DNA from 3 places in the Mammaliicoccus sp. Dog046 genome. Region 2 is predicted to be linked to each of the others. Evidence: riboswitches for the same ligand, from Rfam matches in the RefSeq annotation. Region 2 holds a riboswitch; each other region holds the start of a gene.
The links. A riboswitch is a leader RNA that binds a small molecule or an ion and turns the genes downstream of it on or off. The one in region 2 is predicted to bind S-adenosylmethionine.
Positions count from the first base shown of each region.

Region 1 (5,240 bases), 600 kb from region 2:
GGTGTTTGAGAAATAACTTAGACACGTTAAACTGTCGATAAAGACTCAGTCTTTGTCGACAGTTTTTTATTTGAGGAAGCGCTATGATGTTGATGCTTGATATTGATAAAGTAAAGTCCGATTGGTATGATGAAAGGCATACATAATAAAATGAAATTACACCAACGTCAGACTGAGGTTAGACAAACGTTAGACTTACTTCGTGTGTTCATTTGTTGAATTGGGGGCGTTGTTTTGAAGCGTGATACAACTGTAGGAGGCTCTATGTTCTTACTAGGTGTGAAAGATTGTTTACCTACAATGCTAGGTTATTTTAGTGTTGCTTTAGCTTTTGGTATTGTTGGTATGTCATCTGGTTTATCTATATTAGAAATCACTTTGTTATCGATTTTTGTATATGCTGGAGCTGCTCAATTTATTATATGTGCACTTGTAGCTATTCATTCTCCGATATCAGCTATATTTTTAACGATATTCTTTGTGAATTCTCGTATGTTTTTACAGAGCTTAACGCTCTTTCCACCATTTAAAAATAATTCCCTTATATCGAATATAGGTATTGGGTCATTAGTCACTGATGAATCATTTGGTGTGGCGGTAACAAAATATGCGAAAGATAAGAAATTGGATCCTATGTGGATGCATGGGCTCAACATATCTGCATATTTAATGTGGATTATTGTTTCTTTGATAGGAGCTTGGATCGGTAATATGATTCCAAATCCAGAAATGTTTGGTTTAGATTATGCTTTATCAGCGATGTTTATATTTTTATTAATTGCGCAATTTGAATTAATTCGGAAAGATAAAGTGATGTATTATTTGTATTTAATAGTACTAACAGTGATTTGCATGTTGTTGTTTACAATTTTTATGCCCACATATATTTCGATATTATTATCTACAATTGTCGCTTCTATCATTGGGGTGGTGTTTGATAAATGAGTATTTCAATGTATTTAATCATTATTATCATAGGATGTTTTGCTATTACATGGGTGATTAGAGTAGCACCGTTTATATTATTAGCTAAATTAGATTTGCCTAACGGTGTGATTAAATGGCTACAGTTTGTGCCTATATGCTTGTTTACAGCACTTATCGTTGAAGGGATGTTAAACAAAGGAGAAGGATTTGGTTATACATTCAATGTCGAAAGTATAGTTGTTGCTATTCCAACCATTATTATCGCGCTTGTGACAAAGAGTTTAACGATTTCGGTGATAGCAGGTATGATCGTGATGGCAATGGTTCGTTTATTGATGTGACTTTCATTTGTATACGTATTGAAAGTGCTTTAATTTTCTAGTATTCTTAATATAAATTATATAGCAAAGCTTATTCAGAGAAGTTGAGGGATTTGGCCCTACGACACTTCAGCAACCGGTCATTTTAGATACGGTGCTACTACCAACGAGTTTACTCGCATAATAAGGATGATGAGAACTTCTTACTTCTTTACGAGTAAGAAGTTTTTCTATTTAAATACAGAGGGGGTTCTAAAGTGATGATTTCTCGAGAGACAGATGTAATTGAATTAGGTCGATTTGAAACAGATTCAGGGGAAGTAATAGACAACTTGAAACTTCAATATGAGTATGTAGGTTACAAAGGGCAGCCCCTTGTTGTCGTTTGTCATGCATTAACTGGTAATCACTTAACATACGGTGATGATGATTCGCCAGGGTGGTGGAGAGAAATTATTGATGGAGGCTATTTATCTATCAATGATTATCAATTTATTACTTTTAATGTGATAGGGAGTCCGTATGGGTCTAGTTCGAAACTCAACACGCCTAATTTCCCTGAAAAACTCACAATGAGAGATGTATCTAGAGCGAATATATTAGCATTACAACATATGGGGTATGAAAAAATAGACGTTCTGATTGGCGGCTCTTTAGGTGGTATGCAAACGTTGGAAATGTTATATGACGGTTCTCTCACAGTAAAAAAGGCGGTCATCTTAGCAGCAACAGAGAAGACGTCTTCGTATAGCAGAGCGTTTAACGAAATTGCGAGACAAGTGATACATATGAATGGGCAGGACGGTTTGAGTATCGCTAGACAGCTCGGTTTCTTAACATATCGTTCGAGTAAAGATTATGAATCAAGGTTTACAGCAGATGAAGTTGTCAGTTATCAAAAATATCAAGGCAACAAATTTAAAGATGTCTTTAATAAGGATTGTTATTTAACATTATTAGATGTCTTAGATAGTCATGATATATTTAAAGGAAGAGATGATGTTGAAACGCGATTGAATAATCTTGAAACGAAAGTATTAACTTTAGGATTTGCAGATGACTTATTATATCCAGATGATCAAGTAAGAGCTTTAGGACGATTCTTTAAATATCATCGTCATTTCTATGTACCAGATAATGTTGGACATGACGGTTTCTTGTTGAACTTTGGAGATTGGGCACCAAATGTTTATCATTTCTTAAAGTTACATAAATTTAAAGCGCGTTAACGCATAAAGAAGGCACCTATATTGTTTTAAAGGATAAATATCTGTAAAATAGAGAAAGATGTTTAAAATAGATTGGGAAGTGAAAAATTTGTCTTTTAAAGTCGATATAAGAGCGACAGTAATAGCAACATTATTATTAGTGTTAAGTGTTGGCATTATGCATGTTGTACCAACCTTAGCAATCATTATATTACCTTTCATTACAATACCGGGAACAATACTATGGTACCGTTCGAAACCATCGTTTTTCGTAGCAGTAGTGATAACGTTATGTGCAACAGTGTTATTAGGGAATGTTTATTTATTAACAACAATGACACTGATTATATTTATGAGTGTATTTGTAGGTCAATTATTGATTGAACGTACATCAAAAGAACGTACATTATACTTAGTAACAACATTTATGAGTATTTTAACAATTTGTAGTGTGCTCATTTTGCAAGTTACAGGCCATTTACAAACAACAACTAAATTATTCAGTCAATTACAAGATGGTGTTTCTTCACAAATACAAATGAGTGGCATGGTAATGCCTGAATATGAAGCGGCATTACAACAAGTAGTTAATTTTATGCAAGTTATCGTTCCAGGATTTATCGTAATAAGTATCTTACTATTTGTGTTGGTTAATCTACTTGTAACATTTCCGATATTGAGAAAGTTTAAAGTAGTGACACCAGTATTTAGACCATTATTTATGTGGCAAATCAATCGTAGTGTGGCAACAATTTTTGTCCTTGCTATACTTGCAGGTTTCTTCGTAAAGGAAGAGAATGTAGTGGCATATGGCATAGTCATTAACTTACAATTTGTGTTAGAATGGGTTATATTTATCCAAGCATTATCGTTATTCCATTTATATGTCAAAGTTAAAAAATTACCTGTCGTTGTTGGAATATTAATTTTTGTTTTTGCCTTTATCTTTAATAAGTATGCTTACTTGTTTGGCTTGATGGATATTTGGTTTAATTTAAAACAACGCATAAAAAAGTAAATTGAGGTGAGTTTATGAACCGTCAATCAGTTAAAAAAGCCCTAATATTACCTTACATAATTGTGATGATATTAGCTTTAGTGCTATTAGTTTTTAGTTTTTTTAACTCAATATATTGGGCGATTATTTCGACGGTTGTTACGATCATACTAATAGCTGGAAGTATATTTTTTATTAGAAGCAGTTTCGCTAAATTAGATTTATACATCGGGAGTTTAGCCGGAAGAATTACAAAGAGTAAAACGAGTGCAGTCAGTGATTTGCCAATTGGTGTTATCTTACTTGATAAGAAAAATCGCATCGAATGGATTAATAACTTCATGAGTAAACGTCTAGAACGTGAAGTACTAGATGAACCAATCAATGAAATATTTCCTAATATTTTAAAAAGATTAGAAAATACAGCAGAAGTTGAAGTAGATGAAGACGCATATAAATATAAAGTCACATATACAGAAAATGAAAATTCTATCTATTTCTTTGATATTACTGAATCATCACGTGTATATGGATTATACGAGAACGAGAAACCAATCATTGCGACAATTTTCTTAGATAATTATGATGAAATTACGCAGAATATGAATGATTCTCAACGTTCAGAGATTAATAGTGTCATCACAACAGTTATAGACGATTGGTCAACACGTTATGAATTATTCATTAAACGATATAGTTCAGATCAGTTTATCGCACTTTTAAATAAGCGTATATTAGATGATATAGAAACATTGAAATTTAATTTATTAGATGATTTACGTGATAAAACACATGATATTGGAAACCAATTAACATTGAGTATCGGTATTGGTGAAGGTAGTGAGAACTTAATTGAATTAGGTGAGCTATCACAATCCAGTTTAGACTTAGCGCTCGGTCGTGGGGGAGACCAAGTAGCCATTAAGAACAGTAACGGTAATGTTAGATTCTATGGTGGTAAGACGGACCCAATGGAGAAACGTACAAGAGTACGTGCTCGTGTCATCTCTCATGCGCTTAGAGATATCTTAATTGAAGGTGATAAAGTCATCATTATGGGGCATAAATCACCGGATATGGATGCGATTGGTGCAGCGATTGGTGTATCACGTATCGCTAAAATGAATAATTTAGAATCTTACATTGTTCTCAATGATTCAGATATCGATAGTACATTAGAGCGTGTGATGTCAGAGATAGATGAGAAACCAGATCTTAAAGAAAGATTTATTTCATCAGAAGAAGCATGGCATGAAATGACACCACGTACGACACTCGTAGTTGTAGATACACATAAACCAGAGCTTGTTATTGATGAGAACTTATTGAATAAGGCGAATAGAAAGGTTGTCATTGACCACCATAGACGAGGAGAAAGTATTATTTCAAGCCCATTACTTGTTTACATGGAACCTTATGCAAGTTCAACTGCAGAGTTAGTTACAGAATTACTAGAATATCAACCGACAGAACATCGATTAACAAGAATAGAATCAACAATCATGCTTGCGGGTATTATTGTTGATACACGTAATTTCACGTTAAGAACAGGCTCGAGAACATTTGATGCGGCCAGCTTTTTAAGAAGTCATGGTGCAGATACGATTCTTTGCCAACATTTCTTAAAAGATGACATAGATACGTATATTAAACGTTCAGATTTAATTAAGACGGTTAAACTGTTCCACGGTGGTGTTGCTATCGCACATGGAGAAGATCGCGAAGTTTATCATCCGGTCACTGTTGCCCAAGCAGCAGACGAATTGCTTGGCTTAGAAGGCGTTGAGG
Region 1 covers NZ_CP120131.1:22,274-27,513, forward strand. The annotation lists gene P3U32_RS00100 (AzlC family ABC transporter permease) at 265-945, shown strand; gene P3U32_RS00105 (AzlD domain-containing protein) at 942-1,268, shown strand; SAM riboswitch class I at 1,336-1,437, shown strand; gene metX (homoserine O-acetyltransferase MetX) at 1,508-2,476, shown strand; gene P3U32_RS00115 (DUF2232 domain-containing protein) at 2,556-3,473, shown strand; gene P3U32_RS00120 (DHH family phosphoesterase) at 3,488-5,240, shown strand, end outside.
Region 1: another riboswitch for S-adenosylmethionine. It lies ahead of metX (homoserine O-acetyltransferase MetX); the one in region 2 lies ahead of P3U32_RS09835 (methionine ABC transporter ATP-binding protein).

Region 2 (5,240 bases):
GCATTTCCAAATGATAAAGAAAAGCAGGATAAATACATTAATAAAGTAACTAAAGTCGGAGGCATGTTTGTTATATTATCTAAACGTGATCCGAGACAAAAAGAATACTTAGAAGATCAAATGGCAATTGGTGCATTTGTGCAAAACTTAATGTTACTTGTACATGCTGAAGGAATGGGATCTTGTTGGAAGACACCGGAATTTATCTTCAAGCCGTCATTTAGAAGTATTGTTGATGCACATGCAGATGAAGAAGTGAATGGATTCTTATATATTACAGAACCAGATCCGAACGTTAAATTAATGAAAAGAAAAAACCAATCTATATTAACAAGATGGTAAATAAAAGAGACTGGGACATAATATAATGTCCCAGTCTCTTTTAGTATCTTGGCAGTAGATGACTGAGTTAAAAATGCGCTTGTATCAAGCTTTTTTCAACTCTAGTCATCCTTGCCGGGGCGGGACTACGAAATCTTTTTTTATAAATTAGATTTCTGTCCCGCTCCCTTTTTATATTATTTTAAATGTTCAGCTAAGAAAGCTTTTACATCTTCAGGTGTTTTCGCATTAGCTGAATGTAAGTGGGCAAGCTTTTCGTTTTTAGAGAATACTAATAAACTTGGGATACCCATAACATCATTTTCAGTTGCTGCTTCTGGCACTTGGTCACGATTGATTTGATACCAGTTGTATTGACTATATTCATCAATAATAGGATCAATCCATTGATTCATTCTCGTGCAATCTGGACACCAATCAGCAAAGAATTTTACAACGACAGGTGTTTCACTTTGTGTAATTTCTTCGAATTCTGCATATTGACTAATTGTTCTCATGATTTATTTGCTCCTTAGATATTATACTTATACTTGGATTATATCTTATTTTCAATATTAAAAAAAATATTTAACTCATTACTATCATGTTGAACGTTAATATTGTTATAATGGATTTAAATAGACAGATGGAGGTAAGTACATGATAAAATTTTATCAATATCCTAATTGTACAACTTGTAAAAAAGCAGCAAAGTTCTTAGAAATGAATGGTGCGAGTTTTGAACCGATTGATATTACACAACTTACACCTACAGCTAAAGAACTAAAGGATATGATTGATGGAACAGAAATTACTGTTGATCAATTATTTAATTCTAGAGGTGCTAAATACCGCGAGTTAGGCTTGAAGGATAAAATGCAAGATTTATCAGACAATGAAAAATTCGATTTATTAGCTTCAGATGGCATGTTAATTAAACGACCATTAGCAGTATTAGGTAACAAAGTAACGTTAGGCTTCAAAGAAGAAGAATATCGTAATACTTGGTTATAAAAATAGTTGCTTGAATAATCGCTTTATGTCATGATAATAATTGAATTACATATAGGAGGGGATTACTTTGACAGTGCCTAGTGAGTTAAAATATTCAAAAGAACATGAATGGGTAAAAGTAGATGGCGATGTTGCAACAATCGGTATTACTGATTTTGCTCAATCAGAATTAGGGGACATTGTGTTCGTTGAGTTACCTGAAGAAGGTGACGCATTAACAAGTGGAGATTCATTCGGTAGTGTAGAATCTGTTAAGACAGTTTCTGAACTATATGCACCACTATCTGGTAAAGTCGTTGAAGTAAACGAAGAACTAGAAGATAGTCCGGAATTTGTTAATGAATCATCATATGACAAAGCTTGGATGGTTAAAGTTGAATTAACTGACAAAGCTCAATTAGATGAGTTATTAGACGCGGATGCGTATAGCGAAATGATAGGTGAATAGCATGACATTTAACTCCACGGTACTGTAGTATCATGGAGTTTTTTGTAGTTTCATTTTGAAGTTGAACACTAATATTATTCATTTGTAGAAGGTGAAGCCCATGACGATCATAAAAAAAGTTTTAATCGTAGAAGGTATTTCAGATAAGAAACGAGTGAAAGAAGTATTAAATGATCAAGTTCATATTATATGCACCCATGGAACAATGGGTGTAGAAAAGATGGACGAGCTTTTAGATGAAATTTATGGTGCACAAGTATACGTGCTTGTGGATCAAGATAAAGAAGGCAAACGTATTAGAAAATGGTTTGAAAAATATGTAAGTGAAAGTCATCATATTTATATAGATTCTACTTTTTCAGAAGTAGCACGCTGCCCAAGACAATACTTAGCGAATGTGTTAAACTATCATGGATTTGCAGTGAACAATGATTTTGTATTGAAAGGGAAGTACCGTTATCATGACACACACAGAAATATCGAACGATATATACAAGCATTTTGATGAAGACATTCATTTATTATTTGGTTACACACCGACATGTGGTACATGTAAAATATCAGAACGCATGCTGGATATAGCAAACCAAATTACACAATTACCAATCAATAAAAGCGATTTGAATTTTTACCCTGAATTTTGTAAAGATTATGAGATTCAGTCGGTGCCAGTACTATTTATTATGAAACAGGATAAAGTGATGAAGCGTATTTATGCTTTTCAATCCGTCCCGTTTATAGTTGAGAATATTCAAAAAGTTATTGACGCTAAAAACTTATCATGATAGTATGAATTTAATTAAATACGTAATAACTCTTATCAAGAGTGGTGGAGGGATGTGCCCTTTGAAGCCCGGCAACCGTCATGTAAATGAAATGGTGCCAATTCACAGAAAGTGTTAACTTTTGGAGATGAGAGAAAGACAATAAATTTCACGCCTTTCTCTTATTTATTAGAGTGAGGCGTTTTTAATTTTTGAGATTAGGAGGCAACAGATTTGATTGAGTTAAATAAAGTTGTTAAAACTTTCAAAACTAAAAAAGGCGACATAACCGCTGTTGACAATGTTGACTTAAAAATAGATAAGGGAAGCATATATGGCGTTATAGGTTTTTCGGGAGCAGGAAAAAGTACGTTAATTCGAATGTTTAATGGACTGGAGTCACCAACTGAAGGTGAAGTCATTATTGATAATGTCAATATGGGAGAGTTAAATAAAAGTCAGCTTAGAAAAAAACGACAAAAAATAAGCATGATTTTCCAACACTTCAATTTACTTTGGTCTAGAACAGTGCAAGATAATATCGCATTTCCTTTAGAAATCGCGGGTGTACCAAAAAGAGAAATTAAAGAAAAAACGGTTGCCCTCATTAAACGAGTAGGATTAGAAGGAAGAGAAAATGCATATCCTTCTCAACTATCAGGTGGACAAAAACAAAGAGTAGGTATCGCTAGAGCGTTAGCTAATGATCCTGAAGTACTATTATGTGACGAGGCGACAAGTGCATTAGACCCTCAAACAACAGACGAGATTCTTGATTTATTAGTAGATATCAACAAAGAATTAAAATTAACAATCGTATTAATTACACATGAAATGCATGTTATTAGAAAGATTTGTGATCATGTTGCTGTTATGGAAAATGGTAAATTCGTTGAACAAGGTGAAGTTATCAGCGTATTTAATAATCCTCAAACACATGTCACACAACGATTTGTTAAAGATGATTTAAAAGCAGATGATCTAAATAAAACGTTAAGTAACTTTAGAGAAACTCAACCACATGGCGAAATTTGGAAATTGAATTTTGTTGGAGGTTCAAGTGCGAACCCGGTATTAGCTAAAATCATTAAAGATTACAATGTAGATATCAACGTCATTGAAGGTGATGTGAAGTTAACTCAAAATGGTACATTTGGTCACATGATCGTGCATTTACCTAAAGGTGATTACTCTAAAAAAGAAATCATTGAAGAGCTTAAAGATTTAGGTGTGAAGGTTGAGGTGAACGTAGGTGAATAAGTCATTTGGGGATATCATTACTGAAATGATTACAATGCCTAACGTGAGATGGGATGCTGTTTGGGAAGCATTAAACGAAACCCTTTATATGACAGTGGTTTCAACAGTATTTACATTTGTTTTCGGTTTAATATTAGGTACGTTATTATTCTTAACATCAAGAGGAACATCTAAAAGTTCACGTATATTCTATTCAATCGTATCGTTTATTGTGAACTTATTTAGAGCAATTCCATTCATTATATTAATTTTATTATTGATACCATTTACAGATATATTACTTGGTACAATTAGTGGTCCGAAAGGTGCTTTACCTGCTTTAATTATTGGGGCATCACCATTCTATGCGAGATTAGTTGAAATTGGTATGAAAGAAATTGATAAAGGTGTAATCGAAGCGGCTGTGTCTATGGGGGCAACAACATGGACAGTCGTTAGAAAAGTCTTATTAAAAGAATCACTACCAGCATTAATTTCAGGACTTACAGTGACAGCAATCGCATTAGTAGGATCTACAGCAATTGCCGGAGTTATCGGTGCAGGTGGACTTGGTAACTTAGCTTATTTAACAGGATTTACACGAAATCAAAACGACGTCATATTAGTATCAACAATACTTATATTAATCATTGTATTCGTCATCCAATTTATTGGAGATATAATAGTTAAAAAAATTGATAAACGTTAAAGGAGTGTCATTTATATGAAAAAAGTTTTTGGATTATTATTAGTATCATTATTAACGGTAGTTCTCGTTGCTTGTGGTGGAAATAGCGACAAAAAAGGTAAAGAAGAAACAATTAAAATCGGTGCATCACCAGCTCCACATGCTGAAATTTTAGAAGAAGCTAAACCACTTCTTAAAAAAGAAGGTTATGATTTAGAAATTAAAACAATTAACGATTATACAACACCTAATAAACTTTTAGATAAAGGTGAATTGGATGCAAACTTCTTCCAACACACACCTTACTTAAAAACAGAATCTAAAGAAAAAGGTTATAAAATCGAATCAGCAGGTAACGTACATTTAGAACCAATGGCAGTTTATTCAAAAAAATATAAAAAATTAAAAGATTTACCTAAGAACGCTACAGTATATGTTTCAAATAACCCAGCAGAAGAAGGAAGATTCTTATCATTCTTCGAAAAAGCAGGATTAATCAAAATTAAAGATGGCGTTAATCCAGTAGATGCAACATTTGATGACATTACTGAAAACAAGAAAAATATTAAATTCAACAATAAACAATCAGCAGAATTCTTACCAAAATCTTATCAAGCGAATGAAGGCGATGCGACAATCATCAACTCTAACTTTGCAATTGAACAAGGATTAAATCCACTTAAAGATTCAATCGCTGTAGAAGGAAAAGATTCACCATACGCTAACTTAATCGCAGTTCAAAAAGGACATAAAGACGATAAGAAAA
Region 2 covers NZ_CP120131.1:1,987,068-1,992,307, reverse strand. The annotation lists gene P3U32_RS09865 (nitroreductase family protein) at 1-342, shown strand, start outside; gene P3U32_RS09860 (thioredoxin family protein) at 519-839, opposite strand; gene P3U32_RS09855 (arsenate reductase family protein) at 982-1,335, shown strand; gene gcvH (glycine cleavage system protein GcvH) at 1,403-1,783, shown strand; gene P3U32_RS09845 (toprim domain-containing protein) at 1,884-2,288, shown strand; gene P3U32_RS09840 (thioredoxin family protein) at 2,245-2,568, shown strand; SAM riboswitch class I at 2,598-2,702, shown strand; gene P3U32_RS09835 (methionine ABC transporter ATP-binding protein) at 2,782-3,807, shown strand; gene P3U32_RS09830 (methionine ABC transporter permease) at 3,800-4,495, shown strand; gene P3U32_RS09825 (MetQ/NlpA family ABC transporter substrate-binding protein) at 4,511-5,240, shown strand, end outside.

Region 3 (5,240 bases), 1.3 Mb from region 2:
TTGAATTTAGTAGACTTTGATGCACTTTATGGGCATAGACGTGATAAAGAAGGATATGCACAAGCAATTAAAGACTTCGATAATCGTTTAGAAGAGTTAAAATCATCTTTAAAAGAAGATGACTTAGTAATCATTACAGCGGACCATGGAAATGATCCAACAGCACCAGGAACAGATCATACACGTGAATATGTACCATTATTAATGTTTAGTCCAAGTATTGAAGAATACAAAGCATTATCAGGAGATACAACATTTAGTTCAATCGGCGCAACAATTGCTGATAACTTTAATGTAACATTGCCGAAATTCGGTAAAAGTTATTTAAAAGAAATGGGCGTAGACGCTGAATAATAAAAAAAGAACTCGGAATTAATCCGAGTTCTTTCAGAGTGGGAGCGGGACAGAAATCTAATTTATATAAAAAAGATTTCGTATTCCCGCCCCGGCAAGGATGACTAGATACTAAAAACGGCTGAGACATTTATTATGTCCCAGCCTCATTTTTTTATGCGCTGAACATTGCAAGTGGAGGCTGACAAGCAACATTGAGAACGACTAACGAGATAGTTCTGAGAAACAATCCCGTTAGAAAATCTAACGAGACAGAAAGTGAAAACAATCTCGTTAGAGGTTAAATAGAGCACTAAAAAGACTCGATTACCTACAAAAAGTGAGAAAATAACGCGCTAATGAGATAGTTTTAAAAAACAATCCCGTTAGAAAATCTAACGAGACAGAAAGTGAAAACAATCTCGTTAGCGCGAAAATGGACTGAATATACAATAGTCCATAAAAAAAGAACTCGGAATTAATCCGAGTTCTTTTTTTAATCTTCTTTAAAGATATCTTTCCAGCTATCTCTCTTAGATAAAAATTCAGTTGCTAATTGTTGCGCGCCTTCTAATGAATGGCTAGCTGCCCAACCGCATTGTACTTCGTTACAAGCTGGTACTTCAGTTGCTTGTTCAACATCTTTTAATGTTGCTTCTAAGATATTTAATACATCATCATAATCATCATGGTTGATAAATGAAGCGTAAAAACCTGTTTGACATCCCATTGGGCTAACGTCGACAACTTTATCTGTATGATTTCTAATGTTTTCTGCCATTAAATGCTCTAATGAATGTAAAGCAGGCATTTCCATATGTGCTTTGTTAGGTTGTTTAAAGCGGATATCGTATTTATGAATCACGTCACCGTGTAATCCTTCTTTAATTCCTGCAAGTCTTACAAACGGTGCCTCAACGATTGTATGGTCTAAATTAAAACTTTCAACATTCATTTTTGTCATGATACTTCCTCCTTTGATTTCGGCATCATTATATCAAGTAAAAATTGAAAAAACAATCAATTCAGATTTATTGCTTTCTTTATAGGTCACTTTATAAGATAATGTAATAAATTGTTCCGAAATAAGGTGATAATATGGAAAGGTTAAAAGTAGTCCCATACGATAGTATATGGCAACATCTTTTTCTAGAAGAGAAGAAGTATTTACAGTCATTGTTGAAAGAGCATAGTGTCAGTATTGAACATATTGGGTCAACGGCGATTCCTGGATTATCTGCGAAACCAATTATAGATATATTAATCGTTGTGAAAGATAGTCAGTCAATAGATGCATTTACACATGAACTTTCAGTTTTAGGGTATGAGTCTAAAGGAGAAAGAGGCGTTATCGGAAATAGGTATTTTAAGAAGTATGATCAATATGGTGCGGTATCGCATCATTTACATATATATGATGAGGGTAGCCCACACATTTTGAGATTACTATCCTTTAGAGATTATTTAAGAACGTTTAATGGTGAAAGAGAACGTTATAGCAGATTAAAGCATGATTTAGTCTTGGACTATCCAGATGATAGCGTAGCATATTATAAAGGAAAAGATAGCATGATTAAAGAATTTGAGAAAAAGGCAGAAAAATGGTATTTAAATTCTAATGATATTGCTACAAAACATTGACATATCCGAGTGATAAAGTTAGAATTAAAAACAAATTTCATACGAATTATCCAGAGAGACTGAGGGATGGGCCCGATGAAGTCCAGCAACCTCCCATAACGGAAAGGTGCCAATTCCTACAGTAACGTACTGAGAGATAAATGATTGATTGGCGCACTCCTTAACAAGAAGTGCGCTTTTCTTTTGGAAAGGTGAATGGAAATGAGTAATTTATCGCAAAATATTATTAATTATATAGAACAAAATAAACATTTATATTTATCAATGAGTCATCAAATTCATGAAAGACCTGAATTAGGAAATGAGGAAGTATTTGCTTCAAAATTATTAAGTGATCAATTAAAAAAACATCACTTTAATATAGAGACAAATATTGCTAAACATCCTACAGGTTTTATTGCTACATATGATACAAACAAAGAAGGACCGACGATTGCATTTTTAGCAGAATATGATGCTTTGCCGGGACTTGGACATGCATGTGGTCATAATATTATCGGTACTTCAAGTGTGCTCGCAGGCATTAGTTTATCAAAAGTGATAGACGAAATAGGTGGGAAAGTCGTTGTTCTTGGTTGTCCAGCTGAAGAAGGTGGCGTCAATGGTAGTGCGAAAGCAAGTTATGTTAAAGCAGGCATAATTGATGATCTTGATGTTGCACTCATGGTTCATCCTGGTCACGAAACTTACGTAACCGTGCCTTCATTAGCGGTAGATGTATTTGACGTTAAATTTTATGGGAAAAGTGCACATGCATCTGAAAATGCAGACGAAGCAATTAATGCATTAGACGCAATGTTATCGTTCTTTAATGGCGTAAGTATGCTTAGACAACAAATTAAGAAAACGGATAAAGTGCATGGTGTTATCTTAAACGGTGGAGAAGCAGCAAATATTATCCCTGATTATACACATGCACGATTTTATACACGTGCAACTTCTCGTAAATCTTTAGATGTGTTAACGGATAAAGTAAGAAAAATTGCTGAAGGTGCAGCGATTCAAACAGGTGGAACGTACGAGCTTCGACCAATTCAAAATGGTGTAAATGAATTTATTATTAACAAACCGTTAGACGAATTATTTAGAAAACATGCAGAAGAAATAGGAGAAGAAGTAATTGAAGATGATTTTGGTTTTGGATCGACTGATACAGGGAATGTGAGTCATATCGTACCGACTATACATCCACATATAAAAATTGGACCTTCAGATTTAGTCGGACATACGAAAGAATTTTGTCAGGCAGCTGCCAGTCAAAAAGGCGATAAAGCATTGATAAGCGGTGCGAAAATTTTAGCATCAATGGGTTTAGAACTGATAGAGAACGCGTCCCTTAGAAATGAAATTATCCAGCATCATCAAACATTAAGGGAGAAATTACTATGAAAAAAGAATATAGGAAATCATTACCTTTAACTTTGAAAGACATTTATGAAGAAGATATGATTTATAATGCACGACCTTCATATGAGGATAATCCTTGGTTAAAAGCAGAGGAAGCCCAGTCTAATTTTTTAACAGCTAGAGAACTTATCATTAGTGATATGCCTATGATTGTACATGAAGCATGTATAACAAAAAATGCGAAAGACCTATTAAGTCTAGTAGCGCTAGAAATACCGAATAACATTCACACATTCTATGATCAATCATCATATGAAGCACTTATTAAACAATTATGTCACCAAAATAAGAAAATCTTCTTTCAATATATTCATGGTGACCATCTTTGTGAAACAGAATCATATGCGGTTAACAAATCAACATTCATCGATTTAAATAATAAGACAAAAATTGAACAATGGACAGGTGGTAAATATTTACCACAAAGAGAAATTGTTAATGTGGAAGACTTTGAAAATCGAGTGAAACAATGGACGTTACCGATTGTCATTAAGCCAGGTGATGAGTTACCAACAGCAGGCGGATATGGCGTGATGATTTGTTACAATGAAGAAGATTTAAATCAAGCGATAAAACGAATCAATGCAGCAACTGAAACAAAAAATATCATCATTGAGCAATTTATTGAAGAAATTCAAAATTACTGTGTGCAGTATAGTTATAGTAAAGAACAAGGTATTCAATATTTAGGTGCCGTTCAACAACTAACAGATAAATATGGATTTTATAATGGCAATGTCAATTTGAATGAAGTGCCTGAAAGTGTAATAGAAGCGGGATATGAAATTATGAAGAATGGCGTTGAACATGGTTATACGGGTGTGTCAGGATTCGATTTACTCATTGATAAGAATGAAGACGTATATGCCATTGATTTGAACTTTAGACAAAATGGTTCTACAAGTTTATTGTTACTTCAAGAACGTTTACAAGAAGGGTATCATAAATTTTTAAGTTACCATTCCAAAGGCAATAATGCACACTTCTTAGAAACAATTAAAAAGTACATAAGAGAAGGCTATTTATACCCATTATCTTACTATGATGGAGATTGGTTTAAAGACGAGCAAGTAAAGTCCCGATTTGCAGGTATATGGCATGCTGAAAATGAGTCAATTGCACTTGAAAAAGAACAAGCATTTATAAAAGAAATAAGCGAAAAATAAGTATAAACATAAATACAATTGAACGCTTAAATTTATATTGACTTCACGCTTTTAAATATAATATATTTTATAAGGATTAAATATAAAAATAAGGGTGGTATGACAATGGCTATACAAGATATGTCCATGTTCAAACAAATTCTAGCCAGGGAAAAATTTTACGTCATATTAATCGATCGTAAAATCTTAAGAGATCAAGAAAACGACATCCGTTTAATTTGGTCAAAAGAAGCACATGCACAATCATATTTAGAAGAATCAAACATCACTCAGTTTGATAAAATCATGGAACTTGATTTAGATCGATTTGTTACATATGAAATGGACGAAATCCTAGATGAAGGAGACCAATTCATCGTGGATCGATTTGAAAGTAATAAGGGGATAGAAGTAGAAGCAATACCATTTATTGAAGAAATTATGAGTGAACTAGACGATATACGAATTGAAGAATTTGCTGAAGACATCTGTAAAGAAAAATATGTTTACGGATTAACAGTCAAAGGACAAAAACAATTCATCATTATTTCTGAAGAAGATGAAAGCTTGCCAGATATGATGACCGTTTGGAGTACGAGAAAGTTAGCAGAAAAGATAAGACGAGAAGACTTTGATGAATACGAAATTATAGAAATAGAAACAGACGTATTTGAAGAATGGTTAGTAGACTTGAAACAAGAAGATATTGCACTT
Region 3 covers NZ_CP120131.1:670,687-675,926, forward strand. The annotation lists gene deoB (phosphopentomutase) at 1-354, shown strand, start outside; gene P3U32_RS03260 (S-ribosylhomocysteine lyase) at 830-1,297, opposite strand; gene P3U32_RS03265 (GrpB family protein) at 1,432-1,974, shown strand; SAM riboswitch class I at 2,018-2,117, shown strand; gene P3U32_RS03270 (M20 family metallopeptidase) at 2,176-3,363, shown strand; gene ldmS (L-aspartate--L-methionine ligase LdmS) at 3,360-4,547, shown strand; gene P3U32_RS03280 (DUF2750 domain-containing protein) at 4,653-5,240, shown strand, end outside.
Region 3: another riboswitch for S-adenosylmethionine. It lies ahead of P3U32_RS03270 (M20 family metallopeptidase); the one in region 2 lies ahead of P3U32_RS09835 (methionine ABC transporter ATP-binding protein).